Regions from separate parts of the Stenotrophomonas sp. ESTM1D_MKCIP4_1 genome, predicted to be linked through region 1. Evidence: predicted binding sites of a transcription regulator. Region 1 holds the regulator's gene; the other holds the start of a gene.
The links. Region 1 encodes FliA, which starts transcription of late flagellar genes. Its sites were predicted from a motif close to TAAAGTTTNNCNNNCNNNGGCCGATAA; they were not measured.
Positions count from the first base shown of each region.

Region 2: a site for FliA is predicted at 4,378-4,404, ahead of C1924_RS17875 (methyl-accepting chemotaxis protein). Genes of this name have one in related genera too.

Region 1 is NZ_CP026004.1:2,078,514-2,087,985, reverse strand. It holds gene flhF (flagellar biosynthesis protein FlhF) at 1-906, shown strand, start outside; gene C1924_RS09640 (MinD/ParA family protein) at 893-1,780, shown strand; gene C1924_RS09635 (RNA polymerase sigma factor FliA) at 1,777-2,520, shown strand; gene cheY (chemotaxis response regulator CheY) at 2,578-2,970, shown strand; gene C1924_RS09625 (protein phosphatase CheZ) at 2,970-3,575, shown strand; gene C1924_RS09620 (chemotaxis protein CheA) at 3,578-5,413, shown strand; gene C1924_RS09615 (flagellar motor protein) at 5,515-6,255, shown strand; partial or broken gene motD (flagellar motor protein MotD) at 6,257-7,135, shown strand; gene C1924_RS09605 (ParA family protein) at 7,281-8,063, shown strand; gene C1924_RS09600 (chemotaxis protein CheW) at 8,060-9,274, shown strand.
Region 2 is NZ_CP026004.1:3,933,839-3,943,310, reverse strand. It holds gene C1924_RS17900 (carotenoid oxygenase family protein) at 1-953, opposite strand, end outside; gene C1924_RS17895 (DUF2141 domain-containing protein) at 980-1,402, opposite strand; gene C1924_RS17890 (histidine kinase) at 1,552-2,649, shown strand; gene C1924_RS17885 (response regulator transcription factor) at 2,646-3,284, shown strand; gene C1924_RS17880 (arylamine N-acetyltransferase) at 3,387-4,223, opposite strand; gene C1924_RS17875 (methyl-accepting chemotaxis protein) at 4,433-6,970, shown strand; gene C1924_RS17870 (sulfite reductase flavoprotein subunit alpha) at 7,089-9,472, opposite strand, start outside.

The DNA of each region.
Region 1 (9,472 bases):
GACGGAGAGATCCGCCAGCTGCGCCAGGAAGTGGCCGGCATGCGCCAGGTGATCGAGCGCGAGATGAACCGCTTCACCGATGAGCGCCTTCGCGGCTGCCCGGTGCGCGCCACCGCCCTGGACCTGATGGACGAGTACGGCTTCGACGCCGGCCTGTCGCGCGACGTGGCCATGCAGATCCCGCTGGACACCGAAGCCCATCGTGGCCGCGGCCTGATGCTGGGGCTGATCTCGCGCAAGCTGCCGATCGCCCCGGTCGACCCGCTGGAAGAAGGCGGCGTGATCGCCTTGGTCGGCCCGACCGGCGCCGGCAAGACCACCACCATCGCCAAGCTGGCCTCTCGCTTCGCCGAAAAGCACGCCCCGCGTGACGTCGCCCTGGTGACCACCGATACGATGCGCATCGGCGCCCGCGAGCAGCTGTACGGCTACGGCCGCCAGCTCGGCATCGCCGTCCACGAAGCCAACAGCGGCACCGATCTGGACCAGCTGCTGGAGCGCCTGCAGGATTACAAGCTGGTGCTGATCGACACCGCCGGCCTGGGCCCGCGTGACCGCGCCCTCGCCGCCCAGCTGCAGTGGCTGCGCGCCGCACGCCAGGTGCGCACCCTGCTGGTGCTGCCGGCCAACACCAGCTTCGGCGACATGGACGAGGTCGTCCGCCGGTTCGGCGCGGCCAACCTGCAGGGCCTGGTGCTGAGCAAGCTGGACGAGACCGGCCGCTTCGGCAACGCCCTTTCGGTGGCCGTCGACCACGCCCTGCCGATCACCTGGGTGACCGACGGCCAGGACGTGCCGGAGGACCTGCACCGGGCCAGTGCAGCCAATCTTGTACTTCGCCTTGAAGATTTGCGCCGAGCGGCCGATATGCCCTGCAACCCGGAGTTGAACCATGCCGTCGCGTGAGTACGCCAAGCTGACCACTACCTTCCCGCTGTCGGCCACCCGCAGCGAGCCGCTTGGCCCTGTCCGCACCATTGCGGTGACCGGCGGCAAGGGCGGCGTGGGCAAGACCAACGTGTCGGCCAACCTGGCCGTGGCGCTGGCGGGCATGGGCAAGCGCACCCTGCTGCTGGACGCCGACCTCGGCCTGGCCAACATCGACGTCATCCTCGGCCTGAACCCGAAGTTCACCCTGGCCGACCTGGTGGCCGGCCGCTGCAGCCTGGAAGACGTGATCATCGAAGGCCCCAACGGGGTGCTGGTGGTCCCGGCCGCGTCGGGCCGCCGGCACATGGCCGAACTGGCCCCGGCCGAACATGTCGGCCTGGTCAACGTGTTCTCCGAACTGGAACGCGAGCTGGACATCATGGTGGTGGACACCGCCGCCGGCATCACCGATGGCGTGCTGACCTTCTGCCAGGCCGCGCAGGACACGGTGGTGGTGGTCTGCGACGAGCCGGCCTCGATCACCGATGCCTACGCGCTCATCAAGGTGCTCTCGCGCGAACGTGGCGTAGACCGCATCCAGGTGGTGGCCAACATGGTGCGCGACCCCAACGAAGGGCGCGTGCTGTATGAAAAGCTGACCCGCGTCTGCGAGAAGTTCCTCGCCGATGTCTCGCTGAACTACCTGGGCTGCGTCCCGCAGGATGACTGGCTGCGCCTGTCGGTGCAGCGCCAGCAGCCGGTGGTCAAGGCCTATCCGTCGAGCCCGGCCGCACTGGCCATCACCGAGATTGCCCGCCGCACCGCCCGCTGGCAGGCGCCGACCGAACCGCGCGGTGGCGTTGAATTCTTCCTGGAACGCATCCTCAAGCAGCGTGGGGTGACCGTATGAAAGGCGCAGCCCAGTACAAGGAAGTCCAGCGCGCCAGCGCGACCGATGTGATCGTCCAGCACTCGGACCTGGTGCGCCGCATCGCCCACCATCTGGCCGCCCGCCTGCCCGCCAGTGTCGAGGTGGACGATCTGATCCAGGCCGGCATGATGGGCCTGATCGAAGCCTCGCGCAGCTATGACGCAGACCAGGGCGCCTCGTTCGAGACCTACGCCTCGATCCGCATCCGCGGTTCGATGATCGACGAGATCCGCCGTGGCGACTGGGTGCCGCGCTCGGTCCACCGCCGCGCCCGCGACGCCGCCGCCACCATCCGCCGGCTGGAACAGACCAGTGGCCGTGCGGCCAGCGCCACCGAAGTGGCCGCCGCGATGGACATGCCGCTGCCCGAGTACCTGCGCCTGATGGAAGACGCCTCGCGTGGCCAGGTGTTGAGCCTGGAATCGCGCATCGAGGACCAGGGCGAGCTGGACACCGTCGCCCAGGGCGGCCCGACCCCGCAGCAGGTGCTGGAACGCGGCGAGTTCGGCCGCGAACTGGGCAAGGCCATCGGCCACCTGCCTGAACGCGAACAGCTGGTGCTGTCGCTGTACTACGAGCAGGAGCTGAACCTGAAGGAGATCGGCGCGGTGCTCGGCGTCAGCGAGTCGCGGGTCTGCCAGATCCACGGCCAGGCCGTGCTGCGCCTGCGCGGCCGCCTGAAGATCTTCGAGGCCGTCGATGCCGGCCTGGAAGAATGAACATGCACGAGGCGGCTGCCCCCGGCCGCCCGTAGTGAACAACAAAGGAACTCTGCTTTGAACAAGAACATGCGCATCCTGATCGTCGACGATTTCTCGACCATGCGTCGCATCGTCAAGAACCTGCTGGGCGATCTGGGCTTCACCAACACCGCCGAAGCCGAGGACGGGCATGCCGCGCTGTCGATGCTGCAGAGCCAGCCGTTCGATTTCGTGGTCACCGACTGGAACATGCCGGTGATGACCGGCATCGAACTGCTCAAGGCCATCCGCGCCGATGCCAAGCTGAAGACGCTGCCGGTACTGATGGTCACCGCAGAAGCCAAGCGCGAGCAGATCATCGAAGCCGCCCAGAGCGGCGTGAACGGCTACATCATCAAGCCGTTCACCGCGCAGACCCTGGAAGAAAAGCTCGGCAAGATCTTCGAGCGCCTGGCGGCCAGCGCCTGATGGATACCCCGGTCGACAGAAGTGCCCTCGCCCTGCGCCTGCAGGAGGCTCTGGATGCCCTGGAATCGGGTGACGAGGCCGCCTGGCGCCAGCGCATCGACAGCCTGGTGGCCGCGCGCACCCAGCCGATGATGAGCGGCCTTTCACGGCTGGCCCGCGAACTGGGCCAGGCGCTGGGCGAACTGCCGACCGTGCCCGACGAGGCCGGCGAGCTGGACGACGCCTGCGCCCGCCTGGACCACGTGGTGGCCATGACCGAACAGGCGACCCACCGCACCCTGGACCTGGCCGAGGAATGCCGGGCCCTGACCGAACAGCTGCGCGCCGACGGCCTGCAGCCAGGCCAGGATGCCCAGCTTGAACGCATCCGCCACAACCTGACCGAAATCGCCCTGACCCAGAGCTACCAGGACCTGACCGGCCAGATCATCCGTCGCGTGGTCGGCATCGTCCGCCGCGTGCACGAAGGCTTCGGCGCGCTCGGCCTGCCGCCGGAACAGCATCGCACCGACCCGGAACTGGCCGGGCCGGCACTGAAGGGGCTGGACCGCCACGCGGTCTCGCAGAACGACGCCGACGACCTGCTGTCGGATCTGGGGCTGTAAGCATGAGCGCTGTTGCCGACGACATCACTGCCGATTTCATCATCGAGGCGCAGGAAATCCTGGATCGCCTGGGCGAACAGCTGGTGTCGCTGGAACAGGCACCGCGGGACAACGACCAGCTCAACGCGGTCTTCCGGGGCTACCACACGCTCAAGGGCGGCGCCGGCTTCCTCGGCATCACCGCCATGGTCGAACTGTGCCATGCCGCGGAAGAAGCGCTGGGTGCGGCACGTGCCGGCCAGGCCGTGCTGCAGGCCCATCACTTCGATGCCGCCCAGCAGTCGCTGGATTACCTGCAGTCGATGCTCGACGCGGTGTCCGCCGGCAGCGAGCCGGGCTACGCCCCGCCGGAGCTGATCGCCCAGTTCGATGTGCACGGCAGTGCGGCGCCGGCAGCGGGTACCGCTGCAGCGGCCCACCCGGCCGCCGCCGGCAGCGACCTGATCACCGATGACGAATTCGAGGCCCTGCTCGACCAGCTGCACGGCGGCAACGCCCCCACAGCAGTCGCTCCGGCAAAGAAGGCCGACGACGGCCTGATCAGCGAAGACGAATTCGAGGCCCTGCTCGACCAATTGCATGGCGGCGCGGTACCCGGCGCCAAGCCGGTGGCCGCCGTCCCGGTGGTGGCCCCGCCAGCGGCCGTACCGGCCCCGCGTGCAGCGGCCAAGCCCGCGGCAAACAAGCCGGTGGCCGAAGCCGAACATACCGTGCGCGTGGACACCAAGCGCCTGGATGCCATCGTCAACCTGATCGGCGAACTGGTGCTGTCACGGAACCGGCTGAAGACCCTGCGCACGCGCCTGCGTGACGAGGAGCTGGACCGTGCCGTGTCGACGCTGGACATCGCCACCGCACGCCTGCAGTCGGCGGTCATGCGCACCCGCATGCAGCCGGTCGGCAAAGTGTTCTCGCGCTTCCCCAAGGTGGCCCGCGACGTCGCCCGTTCGCTGCAGAAAGAAGTGGACCTGGAACTGATCGGCGCCGAAACCGAACTGGACCGCAACCTGGTCGAAGCGCTGGCCGATCCGCTGGTCCATCTGGTGCGCAACGCCATCGACCACGGCGTGGAAATGCCCGACCTGCGTGAAGCCCAGGGCAAGCCGCGGATGGGCCATGTGCGCCTGTCCGCGCAGCAGGAAGGCGACTACGTCAGCATCGAGGTGCAGGATGACGGCGCCGGCATCGACCCGGAAAAGCTGCGTGCCAAGGCGCGCGAAAAGGGCCTGATCGATCCGGAAGCCGCCGCCCGCCTGAGCAGCGAAGAGTGCCTGCACCTGGTGTTCCTGCCCGGCTTTTCCACCAAGCAGCAGGTCACCGACATTTCCGGCCGTGGCGTGGGCATGGATGTCGTGCAGTCGCGCATCCGCGAACTGAGCGGACAGATCCAGATCCAGTCCGAACTGGGCCGTGGCAGCCGCTTCCTGATCCGCGTGCCGCTCACCCTGGCCATCCTGCCGACCCTGCTGGTGCAGGCCGGCGAGGATGTCTACGCCCTGCCGCTGGCCCGCGTGATGGAAGTGCTGCACGCCCCGCGCACCTCGCTGGGCTGGTTCGATGGCCGTGCCGTGCTGGACCGCCGCTCGCACACCCTGCCCCTGGTCGATCTGCGCCAGTGGCTGGATGTGACCCCGGCCGCCTCCACCCTGCTGACCATCGTCGTGCTGCAGGCCGGTGAAGCCCGCTTCGGGCTGGTCGTGGACCAGGTGCGCGGCCGCGAGGAAGTGGTCATCAAACCGCTGCCCAAGGCCCTGCGCGGCCTGCGCGGCTATGCCGGCGCCACGTTGATCGGCGACGGTCGCATGGCGCTCATTCTCGACGTGGACGGATTGCGTTGAAGCCCGCCGGGGATCGCCCGGCACCCCGAAAACTGTGACTACCGTCTGTACCCGATCACCCGGTGTCTCAAGTCCCATTCACATAAGCCGATACCGGACCCATGGATAGACTCAGCCTCATTGGACTCTTTCTGGCCCTGGCCTCACTGGTCGGTGGCAGCATCCTGAAGGGCGCCGGCCTGGCCTCGCTGTGGTCGCCGGCGGCCTTCGTGATCGTGATCGTCGGCACCGTGGCAGCCATCCTGCTGCACACCGCACCGGCGGTGTTCAAGCACGCCTTCAAGATCGTGCGCTGGGTCGTGCGCCCGCCGCACAGCGACCGCCAGGAACTGATCAAGCAGATTGTCGAGTGGAGCAACATCGCCCGCCGCCAGGGCCTGCTGGGCCTGGAATCGCAGGTGGAAGCACAGCGCGACCCGTTCCTGCGCAAAGGCCTGCAGCTGCTGGTCGACGGCGTGGAACCCGAATCGATCCGGCACATGCTGGAAATCGAGCTGGGCAGCCAGGAACACCAGGACCAGGCCGGGGCCAAGGTCTTCGAGGCCATGGGCATCTATGCCCCCACCCTGGGCATCATCGGTGCCGTGCTCGGCCTGATCGCGGTGATGAAGAACCTGGCCGACCCGAGCAAGCTGGGCCACGGCATCGCCGCCGCGTTCACCGCCACCATCTACGGCATCGCCTCGGCCAACCTGCTGTTCCTGCCCATCGCCGCCAAGCTGAAGGGCGTGATCGCGCACAACACCCGCGACCGCGAAATGGTCATCGAAGGCCTGATCTCGATTGCCCAGGGCGAAAACCCGCGCAACATCGAAACCAACCTCACCGGTTTCCTGCACTGACATGGCCCGCCGCAAGCACCACGAAGAGCACGCCAACCACGAGGCATGGGCCATCCCCTATGCCGACCTGATGACGTTGCTGCTTGCCTTCTTCGTGGTCATGTATGCCATTTCCTCGGTCAACGAGGGAAAGTACCGGATCATGGCTGACGCCCTCACCGATGCCTTCGGCGGCGCGCCGCGCACCATCAATCCGGTGCAGGTGGGCAACAAGCAGGTACAGGGCGGCGGCTGGGACAGCCCGTCGGTCATCAAGTCGGGCACGAAGATCGGCCCGTCCGCCCCGGCACCCACCCACGACCCCACCCTGCTGCCGGCGATGGCCTCGCAGATGCGCATGCCGGTGTCGGTGCACAACCAGGAACAGATCGCCCGCGCCGAGCGCCAGCTCAACAGCATCGCCGATCGCCTGACCGCCGCACTGTCGCCGCTCATCGACCGCGGCATGATCAGCGTGCGCCGCACCGAGCTGTGGATCGAAGTGGAGATCAACAGCGACATACTGTTCCCGACCGGCTCGGCCGCGCTGGACGTGCATGCGCGGCAGACCCTGGCCAGCCTGGCCGACGTCCTGCGCGACGTGCCCAACAGCGTGCGCGTGGAAGGCCACACCGACAACGTGCCGATCGCCACCGCCGCCTTCCCGTCCAACTGGGAACTGTCGGCCGGCCGCGCCGCCAGCGTCGTGCATCTGTTCGCCGACCAGGGCGTCGAGCCCTCCCGGCTGGCGATGGTCGGCTATGGCCAGTTCCGCCCGCGCGAGGAAAATGACAGCGCGCAGGGCCGCAACCGCAACCGGCGGGTGATGGTCATCATCCTGGCCGACACCAGCCACGCGGTCGACCCGCTGGGCACTCGCCTCAACGCGGCCGCCAGTGGCATTGATGGCGCAGCGGGTACGCCCGCCGATGCCGCCGCCCCCCGCACCAACCCCGTTTCCCCCAACGCACCGGTGCAGTTGCCGCCGGTGCCGGCTGGCAGCCGTGTCGGCGCCGCCGTTCCCCCGGCAATGAAGGAGTAAACCGATGCGCATCTGGGCAGTCGCCAACCAGAAGGGTGGAGTCGGCAAGACCACCACCACCCTCGCCCTCGGTCGCGGCCTGGCCGCACAGGGCCACCGCGTGCTGTTGATCGATCTGGACCCGCACGCCTCGCTCACCCGCGCCTTCGGCGTGCCGGTCGAGCCGGCGCCGGCCGGCGTACTGGACCTGTTCGCTGCACCGCCGGTCGAACTGACCGCACTGACCCACCCCAGCAGCATCGGCGGCCTGGATTACGTGTGCGCGCAGGCCTCGCTGGCCACCCTGGAACGCCGCAGCGCCAACCAGCCCGGTCTTGGCCTGGCGCTGCAGCATGCGCTGGCCCGCCACCAGGGCCAGCACGACTACATCCTGCTGGATTGCGCGCCCACCCTGGGCCTGCTGATGATCAACGCGCTGGCCGCCGCCGACCGCCTGATCATTCCCACCCAGGCCGAGCCGCTGGCCCTGCACGGTCTGGATGGCATGGTGCGCACCGGCGAGATGGTCGAACGCTCGCGCCGCCGCCCGCTGCCGATTTCGATCCTGCCGACCCTGTTCGACCGCCGCACCCGCGCCGGCAACGAATCGCTGCGCAGCATGCAGGACCGCCACGGTGCCCGCGTGTGGGAAGACGCCATTCCGATCGATACCCGCATCAGCAACGCCGCCGGCCTGACCCTGCCCAGCGTGGGCGAGGATTACCCGGGTCGTGGCCTGGCCGCTTATCGCCGCGCCCTGAACTGGATTCTGGGCGAGGATGCACGCGCCCTGGAGCAGGCGGCATGAACACCTCCGGCGTGCTGGATGACTATCTGGACGAACTGCTGGGCGAAGCCGTGGCCATTGCCGCACCGGCAGCTGCCATTGCGGCCGCCGCGCCCGAGCGCGAACCGACCTGGGACGACCTGCCGGACGAAGTGATCTACGAGACCGGCGACAGCACCGTAGCCGCCGCTACGGATGACGCCTCGCTGGAAGCCGCCTTCGAGGCGGCTGCCGTCGCCGCGCCCGAACGCGAGCCGACCTGGGACGACCTGCCCGACGAGGTCATCTACGAGACCGGCGACAGCACCGTAGCCGTCGCCACGGATGACGCCTCGCTGGAAGCAGCCTTCGAGGCTGCTGCCGTCGCCGCGCCCGAACGCGAACCGACCTGGGACGACCTGCCCGACGAGGTCATCTACGAGACCGGTGACAGCGCAGCAGCGTCCGGATCCAGCGAAGAACCGGCCGCTGCCAAGCCGACCTGGGACGACCTGCCGGACGAAGTGATCTACGAAACCGACGGCGCTGAGAGCCATCACCTGGCGCACACCGACAGCCCGGCGTTGCAGGCCGCCTTCGAGGCCGCCGCCGTCGGCGGGGCGGTTCCGCCGCATGTTCCTGCCGCAGCTGCCGCACCCGCTCCGGCGGCGCCACGCCCCGCACCGCCGCCGGCCAGCCGAACCGCCGCACCGCCGCCGCGCGTCTCCCTGGATGCGCCGGCCGGCAACCGCCCCGGCAGCTGGCAGGAACTGCAGGCACAGGCCCACCAGCCACCACACGGCACCCACCCGCACAACCGCCGCGCTGCCGAACGCACGTCACGCTGGCTGCGCCTGCGCTGCGGCACCCAGGCCTATGCACTGGAGCTGTTGAAGGTGCAGGAAGTGGTACTGCCCGTGCCCCTGCTGCCACTGCGCGGCACCGCTGCAGCCATGCTGGGCATCATGAATCTGCGCGGACAGGTGGTACCGGTGATGGACCTGGGCATCCACCTGGGCACGGTCACGGCTGAAGACGATGCACAGACCCGCATCGTGGTGCTGGAAGAGAATGGCGAAACGCTGGGCCTGCGTGTGTCGGCGGTCGAAGATGTGGCCAATCTCACCGATTCGCAGATCGAACCCCCCGATACGGCGCGCATCTGCCAGATCTCCAACGACCTGTTCCGTGGCGTGGCCCGCATCAGCCAGCGGCCGATGATCCTGCTCGACGCCACCCGCCTGCTGGGCTGACGCCGCATCCACGCATGGCGTGGATCTACTGCACACCGGTAGATCCACGCCATGCGTGGATACCCCACACCCCACCACCCCGGTAGATCCACGCCATGCGTGGATACCCCACACCCCACCACCCCGGTAGATCCACGCCATGCGTGGATACCCCTCACCCCACCCCCCAGGTATATCCACGCCATGCGTGGATACCCC
Region 2 (9,472 bases), 1.9 Mb from region 1:
AAATGGTAGATCGCCGCGAAGGGGGCCTCGAACCACTGCGCCTTGTCCGGCGCATCCTTGGACACCACCGCGATGTTGGCCGCGCGCTGCGGGGCGAACTGCATGCGCTCGAAGAAGCTGCCGCCGCTTTGGTTGAAGTCGAACGGCGCCAGCACGAACACCAGGTGCTGGTCGGTCATGGTGAAGGCGTGCAGGTAGCCGCGGCCCGGCGTGGCGATCACATCGGCGCTGCGCAGCTGCCCGTCCTTGCCGATGCGCCAGACCAGCAGGCCGGCACCGCCCATCAGGCTGATCGAGCCGAAGTTCCAGACGCTGCCGTCGCGGTCCACCAGCGGGTGTGCCGAGAAGGGCAGGGCTGCCAGATCCGGGCGCCAGGTCACCGGGCCGATGGTTTCCAGCGAGTCGGGGTGCACTTCGAAGGCAGAGCCGGATTCGCACAATGCAAACACACGACCATTGAGCGCCATCACCGAAGTGTTGGCCACATTGGCATCGTCGTTGTTGCGCACTGCCTGTGCGTTGGGGACGCTGGTGCCGGCAGCCGGGTAGAGGAAGCGTCCGGCCTTCTGTTCGCGGGTGAACTTGGGCGTGGCCACCATGCGTGCACGGTGGGTCAGGCTGCCATCGCCGTTGAAGTGCCAGCCGTGCACCATGCCGTCGCCGTCGAACCAGTGGTCGTAGCGCAGGGTGCCGCGTTCGCTCCAGGCCGGGCCGTTGCGGTACAGCGTACCCGCCAGGCCGGCCGGCAGCCGCCCCTGCAGCTGCACCGTGGCCGGGCCCAGCGTTTCGCTGCTCACCCCGCGCCAGCCCAGCAGCCATGGGTGCTCCTGCAGGCCCTGGGCGAACTGCGCCGGGTCGTTGGCGAAGGCCGGGGCGCTGCGAAGCGCGGTCGCTCCCAATGCCAGGCCGGCGGTGCTGCTGATCAGGGTACGGAGGAAGCGGCGGCGATCCATGGCGGGCCTCGGGGCAGAAAAGGAAATCAGCGCAGGGTGATGTCGATGGCGGTGCCGGTGGCAGGCACGGCGAAGCGGGCTTCCTCGAAAGTCGGCTTGCGCATCACCTGCGGGTTGTTGCTGAAGCCGTAGCCTTCCACCGGCATGCCGACCAGATTGGTGTCGAGCTTGCCATTGTCGTTCTCGTCGTGGGTCAGCAGCACGGCATAGTTGCCGGCCGGCAGATCCTTGAACGTGAAGTGCAGGCTGTCGCCCTGCGGGTGTGCCTGCTGTGCCTGGGCCGGTGCCGCCTTGCCGTTCCAGGCCTCGTCGGAAGACACCAGCGCGGCGCGCACGGTGCCGGTCTGGGCGCGCACATCGTGCACGTTCACGGTCAGGTCGGCGGCCTGGGCGGCGCCTGCCAGCAGCAGGCCAGCGAGCAGGGAGCAGGTCAGGGCGGTGCGGATCATGGCGGCGGTTCCGTCTGGAGGTGTGGGGCCAGTCTGCGCCGTGGCCCAGGCCGGGTTCAGGGCCAGTGGTCATCGATCCGACGTGCCAGAAGTCACTTTCTGCGCCTGACCCATTGCCGGCAGGTGCCCGGGCCGGTCAGCATGCCGGCATGCCCAGCCTGCTCCGCCATCTGATGCGTCCCCTCAGCCTTGCCGGCATGGTCACCGTGCTGGTGGTTGGCCTGTCTTTTGGGGGCCGGCCCGGTGCGGCGCAAAGCCTGCTGCTGCTCGGCGCGTTCCTGCTGCTGTTCGTGCTCCACGGCTGGGCGGCAGTACCCACCCGCGTGCGTGGCGTGGCTGCCATCCTGCAGACGCTGCTGGCGGTGGCGCTGATCGCCCATCAGCCACGCGTGGGCACCGCACCGGTGCTGCTGGTGGTGCTGGTGGCGCAGCTGGCCGAGCATTGGCCGCCGCGTTTCGTGCTGGGCGTGGCGCTGCTGGCCAATCTGGCCGAGTACGCCGTACTGCGCCAGAGCGGGTTCACCCAGCCGCTGCTGGTGGTGCTGCTGTACGGCGGCTTCCAGGCCTTCGCCGCGCTCACCGCGCATTACTCGCGCAGCACGGCACTGGCCCGCGACGAGCTGGCGCGGGTCAATGCCGATCTGCTGGCCACCCGCGCCCTCCTGGCCGACAGCGCCCGCGATGCAGAGCGCTTGCGGCTGGCGCGCGAACTGCATGACGTGGCCGGGCACAAGCTCACCGCTATGCGCCTCAACCTGCGTGCGCTGGCCGCCGATCCAGGGCTGGCCGGGCACGAAGGGCTGCTGACTGCCGAACAGCTGTCCGGCGAACTGCTGTCCGACATCCGCCAGGTCGTGCAGTCCATGCGCGATGACCGCGGCCTGGACCTGTACACCGCCCTGCATGCGCTGGCCGCGCCGTTCCCGCGCCCGCGCCTGCAGCTGCAGATTGCTGAAGGCGTGCGGGTGACGAACCCGCGCACGGCCGAGACGGTGCTGCGCCTGGTGCAGGAAGCGTTGACCAATGCGGCACGGCATGGCGAAGCCGATACTGTGTGGCTGACGATGACAGAAGAGGATTCCCGGTTGCGTATTGATATCCGCGATGACGGCCAGCGCGCTGAGCGCATCCGTGAAGGCAATGGCATTTCCGGCATGCGCGAGCGCCTGGCCGAAGTGCATGGCCAGCTGCAGCTGGCCCGTACCGAGCAGGGCGGCATGCACCTGATCGCGCGGTTGCCGGCATGAGCGGCGCACCGATCCGCGTCGCCCTGGCCGATGACCAGGCACTGGTCCGCGCGGGTCTGCGTGCGCTGCTGCAGGGGTTGGGTGTGCAGGTGGTGCTGGAGGCCGAGGATGGCCAGGCCCTGCTGGATGCACTGGCCACGCAACCGGTGGATGTGGTGCTCAGCGATATCCGCATGCCTGGTCTGGATGGCATCGAGGCGCTGCGCCAGCTGCGTGCACGCGGCGACGCCACGCCCTGCCTGCTGCTGACCACGTTCGATGAAAGCGAGCTGCTGCTGCGTGCCAGCGAAGCGGGCGCCCAGGGGTTCCTGCTGAAGGACGCGGCGCCGGCCGACCTGCGCGAAGCCATCGAACGCGTGGCTGCGGGCGAGACCCTGTTGCTGCCGGTCAGTACCGAACCGGTGCGCTCGCGCTATCGGTTCCATGACGAAGCACCGCCCAGCGATACCTTCGGCGAGCGCGAAGTGGCCATCCTGCGCCTGCTGGCTGGTGGCTACAGCAACAAGGAAATCGCACGCAGCCTGTTCCTGGCTGAGGGCACGGTGAAGAACTACGTATCCGCCATCCTCGACAAGCTGGGTACCCGCGACCGTACCCGTGCCGTGCTGAAGGCGATCACCCTGCGCATCATCTGAAGCCCCGCCCGTAGCGTTGAGCCTGCTCGACGGCTTGTGGCTCCTCGTAGCGTCGAGCTTGCTCGACGGGCTTTCGTCGGCAACAGTCGAGCAAGCTCGACGCTACGAAGCCGTCGCCTGCCACCGCTGCAGCCATCCGGCAATGGCCGGGTCCAAGCGTGCATCGTCCGGCAGCCGCACGCCAAAGCCGTCCTGCAGCACCTGCCGCACATCCGCCACATCGCGCAGTGCCCGTTTCTGCGGCGGCTGCCCCGGCCGATATTCGGTGTAGTTGCCACTGCCGAGGGTGCGCCGCCAGTCCGGCCCGGTCAGCGAAGCGCGCAGTTCCCCCGGAAAACTCGATTGCGGGTGCGTGCACACATACCAGTTGCCCACCACGTTGTCGGCCGCCGCCGGTGACGTCAGGTCGAAGCGGTACAGCGACCGCCAGTCGTCACCGCTGCTGGCCTCCAGCAGGTAATCGCCATCGCTCAGCGGCTGCAGCCTGTAGCGCTCATGCGGCGTGTCCTGTTCCGCGGTGTCGTGCAGGCGTAGCGGCACGGTCGGGGTCAGGCTGCCGAACCCGGTGTCCACCAGCCAGTCCTCGCCGTCCAGCCGCACCCGGATCAACAGGTGCGTACGCGGCGTCAGCTCGCCTTCGCGGGCCGACAGCAGTATGCGCGCACTCAGCGCATGGGCGTCGAAGCCCAGCGCCTGGAGCAGGGCAACAAAGGCGCCATTGAGCTCGAAGCAGTAGCCGCCGCGCTGCGCATCCAGCAACTTGCGCTGCACGCTGTCCAGATCAATCGGCACCGCATCGCGCAGCAGGCAGGCCAGTGTCTCGAACGGCACGTGGGCGTTGTGGCGCTGCTGCAGCAGCCTCAAGCCGGCCAGGGTTGCCGGTGGCGCGTCCTGCAGCCGCAGACGCTGCAGGTACCGGGGGATATCGAGCGTGGTCATGGCGGCACCAGGCAGGGCGGGGCAGGGGCACCCACTGTGCAACCGCAACCGGGGTTGAGGTCAAGGGTGGGCGGCCGGTGTCATCGCGCCGTCGCCTGCGGCCGGTACAACGGCGGTGATCGCGCGCACCGCAGCCGTGATCGAAACGCAGGGCTAAAGTCCTGTCCAGCCAGGCCGATACAGGTGCGTCCTTTCGCCTGGAGTCAGTCATGTCGACCGCGGTTGTTCGCCTCCGGTCCCTGCGCACCCGCCTGGACGGGCTGCGCTCGGCGTTTCCTGACCTGTTGCGCTGGCTGCAGCCGCACCGGCTCAGCGTAGGGTCCAGACTGAAGGCCACGCTGTGGGTCTGCGGCCTGGGCCTGGTGGCCATTGCCGGCGTCCACGCCTGGACCGGCCATGCCAGCGCGCAGGCAGCCCGCACCCAGGCCAGCTACCAGCAGGGCAGCGATCTGGCGGCCGCGCTGGCCACCCGCGTGGCGGAAGCGCGCCGCCTGCAGACACAGTATGCGCGCAGTTTCGATGATGCCGACCGCAATGCACTGCTGGCCACCCAGCAGGCACTGAAGCGCGACCTGCAGGCACTGCGTGCCATGCCGATGAGTGCGGGCCAGCGCACGGCCCTGCAGTCCCTGGCAGAGGCGGTGGATGGGTTCTCGCAGGGCATCGCCGCCCTGTTCGAGCGGGTGGATGAAATGGGGCGCGGCGATGCCGGCCTGGCCGCGCAGCTGCAGCAGGCCGCCGACGCGCTGCAGGCAAACGTGGCCGCGCTGCAGCGTCCGGCGCTGGAACTGTACGTGCAGAAGATGCGCCGGCAGGAAGCCTTGCTGCTGCTCGATGGCGACTCCACCCACGCCGACCGCGCCAGCGAGGAGAAGCTGCCCTTCGATCTGGCCCTGGCCGGATTGCCGTCGCAGGCGCAGGAGCAGCTGCGTGCCGACATGGACGCCTACCAGGCGGCGCTGCTGGGCTATACCGCCGCCCGCGTCGGCCTGGATGTGGAGGCACAATCGCTGCTGGAGACCGCTGCAGGCGTTGCGCCAGCACTGGCCGCGTTCCAGGGCGCGCAGGTACAGGCGCTGGCGCAGGCACAGGCACGCCAGCAGGCCGGTGCACGCACCATGAGCGTGCTGTTCGTCGCAACGCTGGCGCTGGTGGCGGGCGTGCTGATCACCAGTCTGGTGCTGGTGCTGCGCGCCGTGCGCCGTCCCATCCAGGACACCCTGCGCTTTGCCAGTGACATCGCCGATGATCGCCTCGACACCACGCTGCGCGTGCACAATGCCAACGATGAGATCGGCCAGCTGGCACAGCGCCTGATCGACATGCAGCAGCGCCTGCGCGCGCGCATCGCGGACGAACGCGCGGCAGCCCGAGGCAACACCCGCGTGCGCCAGGCGCTGGACAGCGCACAGACCGGGCTGATGGTGGTCGATGCCGAAGGGCAGGTGGCCTATGCCAACCCCGCGCTGCTGCAACTGCTGGACATGGACGCCGCCAGCCTGGTCGGCAGCGACGCCGTGCATCTGCATCCGGCGATGCCCAGGCTGGTGGGCGTGCGTCATCGCGAAGAGCGCGAGATCCATCACCTTGGGGTGCGCTATCAACTGATCGCCAACGCCATCATCGACGAGGGTCACTTCCTCGGCGTCGCTGTGGAGTGGCGCAGCCGGGCCCTGGAAACCCTGCTGGAAACCGAAGTGGCGGCGCTGGTTGATGCCGCCGCACACGGCGAACTGCAGGGGCGTATCGCACTGGACGGCAAGCAGGGCTTCGTGCGCACCCTGTCCACCAGCATCAACCACCTGCTGTCCACCTTTGAAACCAATCTGGGCGACCTGCAGGCGTTGCTGGCGGCGTTGGCGCGGGGTGACCTGAGCGTGCGCATGGAAGGTGACCTGCAGGGCGTGTTCGCGCGCATGCGCGACGATGCCAATGCCACCGTCGGCCAGCTCGGCCGCATCGTCACCCGTATCCAGCAGGCTACCTCGCGGCTGGATGTCGGTGTGGGCGAGATCGTCGCCGGCCACCATGACCTTTCCCAGCGCACCGAACAGCAGGCGGCCAACCTGGAAGAAACGGCCGCGTCGATGCACGAACTGACCGACACCGTTGGCCGCAACGCCGATGCCGCAGGCCGTGCCGACGCGCTGGTGCAGGGCGCGGCGGCGGTGGCCGCACGCGGTGGCCAGGCCGTGGGCCAGGTGGTGGCGACCATGCAGGGCATCAGCGAAGCGTCGCGCCGCATCGGCGACATCACCCAGCTCATTGATGGCATCGCCTTCCAGACCAACATCCTGGCGCTCAACGCGGCGGTGGAGGCGGCGCGTGCGGGCGAGCAGGGCCGCAGTTTCGCGGTCGTGGCTTCGGAAGTGCGCTTGCTGGCCCAGCGCAGCGCCGAGGCGGCCAAGCAGATCAAGGGCCTCATCGAAGATTCCGTGGCCCGCGTCGGCCAGGGCAACGTGCAGGCCGAGCAGGCGGGCACCACCATGGGCGAGATCGTCGGCAGCGTGCAGCAGCTGGCCGAACTGCTCGCCGCCATCCGCAGTGCATCGCATGACCAGCATGCCGGCATCGCCCAGGTGAACCAGACCATCGTGCAGATGGAATCGAGCACCCAGCGCAATGCCAGCCTGGTGGAGGAAGCCGGAGCATCGACCGCGCACATGCAGGCCCAGGTGCAGGCCCTGGCAGAAGCGGTATCGGCGTTCCGCCTGCAGCCGGAGCGACGCCCGCGCGTGGCAGCGTGATGGCCCGGCGGACGTCGCGCCGGTGGGCAGGGTTCACACGTCACGCCGGTAGTGCCGGCCGCTGGCCGGCATTCCACCAACCTCACGCCGGCCAGCGGCCGGCGCTACCAGGCAGGGTTCAATACACGTCGCGGCGGTAACGCCCGTTTTCCAGCAGCGTTTCCACCGCGTCGTCGCCCAGCGCAGCACGCAGCACCTGGTCCACGCCTTCGGCCATGCCCTGCAGCGAGCCGCACACATGGATCACCGCGCCACGCGCCAGCCACGCCTGCAGTTCCTCGCCCGCCGCCTGCAGGCGGTGCTGCACGTAGCCACCACCGTCGGCATCGCGCGAGAATGCCAGATCCACACGTGCCAGATGGCCGTCGGCCTGCCACTGGGCAATCTCTTCGGCAAACAACCGGTCGTGCGCGCGCTGGCGTTCGCCGAACAACAGCCAATGGCCGTGCTCGCCCTGTTGCGCAGCTTCGCGCAGCAGGCTGCGCAGGCCGGCGATGCCGGTGCCGTTGCCAACCAGCACCATCGGCGCGCCGCCCCGGCGATGGAAGCCCGGGTTGCGGTGCACGCGCGCGGCAATGCGGGTGCCCAGCGGGGCGTGCAGCGCCAGCCAGCCCGAACCCAGGCCGGGGCGACCGGCCGCGTCGTGCACCAGCCGTACCACCAGCTCAACCACGCCATCGGCGGCGCAGGATGCGATGGAATACTCGCGCCCCGGCAGGGCGGGCAGGCCGGCCAGCCACAGCGCGGGGTCCTGCACCGGCAGCGCGGCACCTTCGTCGGGCAGCAGGCGTCCGCCGGCCAGTTCCAGCAGCGTGCACGTGCCATCGTCGAGCAGCAGCGGCTGCAGCGGGTCCAGGCCGTGCGCTTCCAGCACCGCCGTGGTGTGCTGCACGCTGTTGCGCGGTGCGATGTGCAGGATGTCGCCGGCCTGCCAGGTCGTAGTGGCCGGTGGTGCCAGGCGGATCTTCCAGATCGCGCCCCCCTGGCTGCCCGGATTCAGCGCTTCGCGCGCCAGCAGTTGCCAGTCATGCATCTGCGTGGCCGGCGGCAGCACGCTGTCATCGGTGTCGATGCCGGTCAGTGCGGTCAGCTGGTGCTGCCACTGGCGCAGGTCCACCACCGAGGCGGCATCCACGTCGATGCGCGGGAACAGCGGCTGCGCACCGTTGCCCGCCAGCCACGCGTCCACCTGTGCGCCGAACGCGCAGAAGTGCGGGTACTGCCGATCGCCCAGCGCCAGCACGCCATGCTGCAGGCCCGACAGATCCACGCGCTGTGCCAGCAACTGGCGTGCTGCGCGGCGCGCGTTGTCCGGTGGCTCGCCGTCGCCGAAGGTGCTCAGCACCCACAGCACCTGCGGCGTGTCCTGCAGCTGCGCAGCGGACACCCGCGCCAGCGGAAGCACCTGCACCGGGTGGCCAGCGGCCTGCAGCTGTGCCGCCGCGCGCCAGGCCAGCTGTTCGGCCAGGCCGCTCTGGCTGGCATGGATCACCCGCCACGGCATGCCTTCGCCGCCGCCGTCCTGTGGCGCAGGCAGGGTCTGCCGCAGTGCACGTGCCGCGCGCTGGCTGCGCCGACGGTCCAGATACAGCATCCAGCCGGTGATGAAGAACAGGCACATGGCCAGGCTGCTGAGCATCACCACCACCCGGCCGGGCAGGCCGAAGTAGCTGCCCGAATGCAGCGCGAACATGCTGGTGGCCAACTTGCCGCCGGTGCCCTGGCGCGCGTAGGGACGCGCATCCAGCAGCGCGCCGCTGGCCGGGTCCAGCTGCAGCACGTCCTGCGCGCGGTCGTGGGCGCCGCCGCGCAGGGCCGGATCGCCGGACATCACCCGCACGTTCAGCACCTGGCCCGGCTTTTCCGGCAGGCGCAGGTCGATGTAACCGCTGCGCACACCGGGCTGCGCGTACAGCGTGTCTTCCACATGCTGCAGATCGAGTACGGCATCCGCCGCCACCTTGTGCCTGGCCGGCGCAGGCACGCCGAGCACACTGCTGGCGGCACTGCGGTACCAGTCGAATGACCACCACAGACCGGTCAGCGCGCTCATCAGGTAGATCAGCAGCACCCAGGTGCCGACCACCGAATGCAGGCTCCACAGGAAGCCGCGGCCGCTGCGCTTCCATTCCACCGCCAGCCAGCTGCGCCAGTGCCACCAGCGGCGCGGCCAGCGCAGGTACAGGCCGGACAGGGCGAAGAACAGCAGCGCGATGGCGCAGCTGCCGACCACGAGCTTGCCGCGTTCGCCCGCCGCGAGGTGGCGGTGCAGGTCTTCAACGAAATCGAAGAACGCCTGGCCGCGCAGATGGCTGAAGCGTTCGCCGTTGTACGGGTTGAAGTAGACCCAGTGCTGCTTGCCGCCAGCGAAGCGTGCCACCGAAGGGCGCTGGCCGGTCGCATCCACGCGCAGACGCTGCAGTGGACGCTCGCTGCCGGCCTGCAGCAGCGGCACCAGTTCGCTCAGTGCCAGCGTCTGCTGGCCGTCGGCATGGTGTTCGG